2 regions of the Clostridium sp. D5 genome follow, and region 1 is predicted to be linked to the other one. Evidence: a T-box and tRNA genes for the amino acid it is inferred to sense, from the RefSeq annotation. Region 1 holds a T-box; the other holds one or more tRNA genes.

Evidence for each region. A T-box is a leader RNA that pairs with one kind of tRNA and senses whether it is charged. The one in region 1 lies ahead of proS (proline--tRNA ligase), so its partner is inferred to be a tRNA-Pro.
Region 2: it encodes a tRNA-Pro, which carries the amino acid that the T-box ahead of proS (proline--tRNA ligase) is inferred to sense. The anticodon was not compared.

The regions. Positions count from the first base shown of each region.
Region 1 covers NZ_GL870809.1:373,131-376,455, reverse strand. The annotation lists gene proS (proline--tRNA ligase) at 9-1,451, opposite strand; T-box leader at 1,603-1,811, opposite strand; gene HMPREF0240_RS01545 (toxic anion resistance protein) at 1,952-3,085, opposite strand; gene HMPREF0240_RS01540 (5-bromo-4-chloroindolyl phosphate hydrolysis family protein) at 3,218-3,325, opposite strand, start outside.
Region 2 covers NZ_GL870809.1:824,095-827,419, forward strand. The annotation lists gene dapF (diaminopimelate epimerase) at 1-124, shown strand, start outside; gene HMPREF0240_RS03585 (LL-diaminopimelate aminotransferase) at 126-1,340, shown strand; tRNA gene HMPREF0240_RS03590 (tRNA-Gln) at 1,537-1,607, shown strand; tRNA gene HMPREF0240_RS03595 (tRNA-Pro) at 1,671-1,744, shown strand; gene HMPREF0240_RS03600 (hypothetical protein) at 2,709-2,906, opposite strand; gene HMPREF0240_RS03605 (FadR/GntR family transcriptional regulator) at 3,169-3,325, opposite strand, start outside.

The DNA.
Region 1 (3,325 bases):
CGGAGATTCTAGTATGATTTGCCCCAGTATACCATATGCTTTGCCGGTTTTCCGCAGCATATACATACATCGGACAGATGCTCTTCGTCATCCGGAATACATCTGGATGATGCGCCTCCGGTCTGGGTTTTGATATCGTCTTCACATGCTTCATCACCGCACCACATTGCTTTGATGAATCCACGGTTTTCCTGGAACTTTTCGTTCATCTCTTCCATGGTCACCGCACTGTCAATGTGGGAATCCAGGAATGCTTTTGCTTTGTCAAACATCTCTTTCTGAATTGTTTCCAGGATTTCACCCAGTTTTGTTGTAATCTCATCTATGGATACGACGATCTTTTCTCTTGTATCGCGGCGGACTACTACTACCTGGTTGTTTTCAATGTCTTTTGGCCCGATTTCAATTCTGGTCGGGATTCCAAGCATCTCCTGCTCGCTGAATTTCCATCCGGGACTCTTTTCTGAATCGTCTATTTTGGCTTTGTAGCCTGCTGCCTTCAGTACATCAAGCAGTTCATTCGCTTTATCCAGGACGCCCTCTTTGTGCTGTGCAATCGGAATCACTCTAGTTTGCACAGGTGCAATTCGCGGCGGCAGTACCAGACCACTGTCATCACCGTGTACCATGATAATAGCGCCGATAATTCTGGTTGAGAGTCCCCATGATGTCTCATATACGCTGTGCAGCTCGTTGTTCTTATCTGCATATTTAATATCAAATGCATCCGGGAATGAGCTTCCGAAGAAATGGCTTGTAGCAGACTGCAGCGCTTTTCCGTCATGCATCAGTGCTTCCACTGTGTATGTGTCCTGTGCACCTGCAAACTTTTCGCTCTCTGTCTTCCGTCCGGAAAGCAGCGGAATCGCCAGATCATCCTGGATGAAGTCTCTGTATACGTCGCGCATGGTCAGAGTTCTCTGCTCCGCCTCTTCGTAAGTTGCGTGGATTGTATGACCTTCCTGCCACAGGAATTCTCTGGAACGTAAAAACGGTCTCGTCGTCTTTTCCCAGCGCAGTACAGAGCACCACTGGTTCCATACCTTCGGCAGATCTCTGTAGGACTGCACTGTCTTACTCCACAGGTCGCAGAACAACGTCTCAGAAGTAGGGCGGATGCAGAATCTTTCCTGCAGTCTCTCCAGCCCGCCGTGCGTCACCCAGGCTACCTCCGGAGCAAATCCCTCTATATGGTCGGATTCTTTCTGGAGCAGCGCCTCCGGAATCAGTACCGGAAGATAAACATTTTCTACCCCCGTATCTTTAAAACGTTTGTCAAGGTCGCTCTGAATATTTTCCCAGATTGCATATCCGTTGGGCAGATAATTCAGACAGCCTTTTACGCCTGAATAGTCGCACAGTTTTGCCTCACGGACCACATCCGTATACCACTGTGCAAAGTCCTCGTCTCTTGATGTGATCGATTCTACCAGTTTCTTTTCCTTTGCCATTATTATGTCTCCTTTTTCATTCTCCAGGGCCCCTGCCCCGTATTTGATATAATGGAAGTAATCTGTCCCGGCTGCAGTATGCCCGATTATAGCCGAAACGCCTCTTAGCATATAAATATATACAAAAACGCCGGGACCTTCTTCCCTTCCAAAAAGGGACCGAAAGTCTCGGCGGTACCACCCTAATTAACTGCATCCCCTGACACAGTTCACTCATACACCGTTAACGCCGGTTCTACGCCGTGTTTTCACACAGCAGCTCCCGGGCCGGTTCTATGCATTTCCTGCAGAAGCCTCGCACCTGATTGCTTCCTCTCTGTGACATTTCGTGCATATACTAATCCCGTTCATCGCCTGTAGTAACTGTGATTCTACTCGAAAAAGCCCTTTTTGTCAAGGCGCTCTCTTTTGAAAAACTCAGGATAAAATATCTCAAATCCTGGATCTGCATACTGCCGTTTTTCTTTCCACGGCGTCCCGTACTCTTTTCAGACAAAATGTTAACCCTGTACCTGCATCAGCTTCTGTTTCAGTTCGCCTTCCAGCCGCAGCATCTCCTGTTCCGCCTCCCGGCGTTTCTGCCGCCCCTCCTGCTGGATATGCATTACCTCGTCCAGAGTAGAGATCAGGGATTCATTCGTCATCTTGAGGGTTTCAATATCCACAATGCCGCGCTCCGACTCTTTTGCAGTTTCAATAGTTGCCATTTTTAGTTTCTCTGCATTCTTACGCAGCAGCTGATTCGTCATATCTGTCACTTCACGTTGGGCCGCTGCTGCCTGCGCTGAATGTTCCACACCAAGTGCAAGTACCATCTGGCTCTTCCACAGCGGAATGGTATTTACAATCGTAGACTGGATTTTCTCTACCATAAGAGTATCGTTCCCCTGTACGAGCCGGATCTGCGGCGCAGTCTGGATAGAAATTGTACGTGTCAGCTCCAGATCATGTATTTTCTTTTCAAACCGGTTGCACATAGAGTCCAGATCTCTCGCTGCCTGTGCATCTTCTGGCAGCCCATCTCTCTGCGCCTTGTTCAGCAGCTCCGGCAGTTTCGTAGTGCGGATCTCCTGAAGCTTTTTCTTGCCTGCCAGTATATACATGGACAGTTCTTTAAAATAGGTAAGATTCACTTCATACATCTTATCCAGTATCGCAATGTCTTTTAACAGCTGTACCTGATGGTTTTCCAGAACTTTACATATCTGGTTGATATTGGTCTCCGCCTTCGCATACTTTGACTTCATAGCGGTTATCTTATTGGAAGTCTTCTTAAATATGCCCAAAAATCCCTTTTCTTCTTCTTCATCAAAATCCTTCAGCTCTTTCACTACACCAGACAGAAGATCTCCGATCTCTCCCAGATCTTTTGTCTTTACATTCTCCAGCGCTGTCTCAGAAAAGTCCGCCATCTTCTTCTGTGTGCCTGCCCCATACTGAAGAATCACGGAAGAGTTGGTCAGGTCGATCTGATTGGCAAAATTTTCGACAGCCCTTCTCTCTTCTTCTGTCAGAATGTTGTCGTCGAAAACAACTTCTTCCTTCTCCACAGTCTCTACAACCTGTTTTTGTTCCTGAAATGGTTCCAGGGTCAGTTCAGGGGTTGCTGCAAATCCTTCAAATTCGTTGTTCATTTTACTTCCTCCATCTGGTAAGTCTGAATCTAACCTCTCTTATTTTTTATAGCTATGAGCACTTAGTGACCGTGCTTTGGTCACTTACGTGCGATGCATTAAAAATTGTTGGCGGGGTTCTTTCGCAACTTACTATTTTTTAAAGTCATCCTTTGTAAGTCCTTCCTGGGCCAGCATGGTGTTCAGAACGGATATGTCGGCTGAAACATTCCATGCCGTATCCTGGAACAGACTGTCCAG
Region 2 (3,325 bases), 450 kb from region 1:
GGTCAGGCTGCTGGGCGGTGATCTGCTGATCAAATGGGACAGAGAAAAAGATACCGTATATATGACAGGCCCCGCTGAGGTCGTATTCGACGGGGAATGGAACCAATCATCAAAGGAGAATTAGAATGTTCAAAATAAACGACAACTATTTGAAATTACCGGGAAGCTATCTGTTTTCTACAATAGCGAAAAAGGTGAATGCCTATACCGCCGAACATCCGGACAAAGCGATTATACGCCTGGGTATCGGGGATGTTACGCAGCCGCTGGCACCGGCCATCATCGAATCCCTGCACAGTGCAGTGGACGAGATGAGCGAAGCAGAGACATTTCACGGATATGCCCCTGATCTGGGTTACGAATTTTTACGCAGCGCTATGGCTGATAATGACTATCAGGCCCGCGGCTGTGATATTTCTGCGGATGAAGTATTCATCTCAGACGGAGCCAAATGCGATTCCGGAAATATCCAGGAGATTTTCAGCACAGACAACAAGATCGCTGTATGCGACCCGGTATATCCGGTCTACGTGGACACTAATGTCATGGCCGGACGGACCGGGACCTATGACGTGAAGACAGAGACATGGAGCGATGTGATCTACATGCCGTGCACCGCCGAAACAAACTTTGCGCCGGAACTTCCGAAAGAGACACCTGACATCATCTATCTGTGTTTCCCGAACAATCCCACCGGCTCAACTATTACCCGGGCACAGCTCCAGGAATGGGTGGATTATGCAAACAAAGTGGGCGCGGTCATTATATATGATGCGGCCTATGAGGCCTATATTTCCGAAAAGGACGTACCGCATACCATCTATGAATGTGAAGGGGCAAGAACCTGTGCCATTGAGCTGAGAAGCTTTTCAAAAAATGCCGGATTCACCGGAGTGCGTCTTGGGGCGGCAATCATACCGAAAGACATAAAATGCGGTGAAGTAACTCTGCATTCCCTGTGGGCAAGACGCCACGGCACAAAATACAACGGAGCCCCGTACATCGTACAGCGTGCCGGGGAAGCTGTATATACTGAAGCAGGCAAAGAACAGCTGAAAAAACAGGTGGCATACTATATGAATAATGCTAAAGTTATATATGAAGGCCTGAAGGATGCCGGTTATACCGTGTCCGGAGGCGTGAACGCACCATATATCTGGCTGCAGACCCCGAAGGGAATGACCTCCTGGGACTTCTTCGATCATCTGCTCGAGAACGCGAATGTAGTCGGAACACCAGGATCAGGATTTGGCCCAAGCGGGGAAGGGTATTTCCGACTTACTGCATTTGGCAGCTATGAAAAAACACTGGAGGCTATAGAAAGAATCAAAGTAATGTAGTATATTTATGGGGGGCATGCTCATAGGGGTCAGACCCTTCTGCAAAGGGGTCTGACCCCTATGAGCTCCATATTCAGAATATTCAGAAAAATATGCTTTAAAACATTTTTTGATGGAAATTAAAAAAAGGGCTTGATTTTTTCCGCGAGTCTGATATAATAACCATGTTGCGTCTGACAAGGACAAGACATGATGATGCGGATTGGTGTAATGGCAGCACAACAGACTCTGACTCTGTTTGTGAAGGTTCGAGTCCTTCATCCGTAGTTGAGAATCTGCGAAAGCAGATTCTTAATTTTCTCTTTAAGAGAAGCACAAGTTTATACATATCGGAGTGTGGCTCAGCTTGGTAGAGCGCTACGTTCGGGACGTAGAGGTCGCGTGTTCGAATCACGTCACTCCGATTGGTTGAGTAAGATACCGGAATTCCATGTAAGACAGGAATTCCGGTATTTTCTTTTTGTATTTATACCCCAGCTTTATCCGGAGGATTACTCTCTTTTGGGGGATATTCTAACACTCCATTGGTAGACTGTGTTTTATGTGGCATCGTAACTATTATCAGGATATTGTGCTAAACGGGTTATATAAAACATTGAAATTAATTAAATAAAAGCAGATCAATTGATGAATTGAAGGCTAAGAGTAAAGAAATGAAGAAGAATCCTCAAAACAAACAGCTGGCGGATATGATAAACTATGTCAGCGACATTATGGCTGTTGTGATGGCCTGTATGATAGCAAGTTCTAATTATCACTAATAGAAAATTTAACGCTGACAACCTGACACAAGAGGTTGTGCCCCAATAAATAGCTCTTGTTTATCGGCACTGTATATTAAAATATAAATATACAGTGCCTTATTTTTACATATTTTTAACTGAAATATGCTGGCAGTATTTTTGCCAGTATGCTAAGCTTGCTCTAACGCAGATTTAATGTGAATGGCAGTGTCTGTATGCTCAGTAAAAGCATTTACAGAAAGGCAGGGAGTGATGCATAGCTGGACGAAAATTGATATAGCAATTATTATTACCCAAATGTTATTAGCGGGTTTTTATAAAGATTTTGTTGAATCTTCTAAAAAATTAAAATTTATAACCCGCTGTACATTAAACAGATTGTTCGTTACAGGAGCTGTATGTACTTTTATTCTGGAGCGTTTTGGAATCTTTGGGCGGGGACGATACTCTATTATAATATTTGCTAATTGTATTTTCTGGATCACACTCCTGTTAATAAGCATGTTATTTTCTGAAGGATGGTGCTGCGTCAAATGTGGAAAGCGTATAGGGCTTAAGCTCCTGGTTGTTAGTAAATGTCCATACTGCCATGAATCGTAAGAGGAAAGTGGATAGCTGCCAGTTTTTAAAGTCCCTGATCGTATGTTTCTATCCGTTTTATATATCCGCGGAAACATACACTGACACCGAGTGCGGTGGAAGATACGGCAAAGCAAACCATCGATGGTATTGCAACCGGTACCGTCCCATACTTATCTGCCATTCTGCCGATAAATTGCCGGGAGATAAGCATCGTTAATGCATATACGGTAAAAACAGGCACGATGTGTGCCTCTACATTTCTCATCGCGGCGTATAAGACGAGAAAGGAATTCATCACCGAATAAGATAAACACAAAAGCAGCAGAATGACTGCGGGTATTACGAAATTTTACTTATTTACCAGCCATCTGTCTTTCCTGCTGTTCGATCATTTTCTAATTACTGCAATATTAAAGAGAGAAAGATAACGTAAGATTAAAAAGTAACCACACCTTTACCGGCTGGTTACTTTTTGTTTGTATAACACATATCTGCCCATATAATTAACTGCCTGTCCTGTCAGGCATATTCCCTGTCAGGAGTTTCTTGACTCTGCTCAGATGCTGGTACATTGCCTCATAAGCCCGTTCGGGGTTCTGCGTCAGTATTGCCTCGAATATGGCTGTATGATAGGAAACGACCTCATCCATGGGGGTTGTA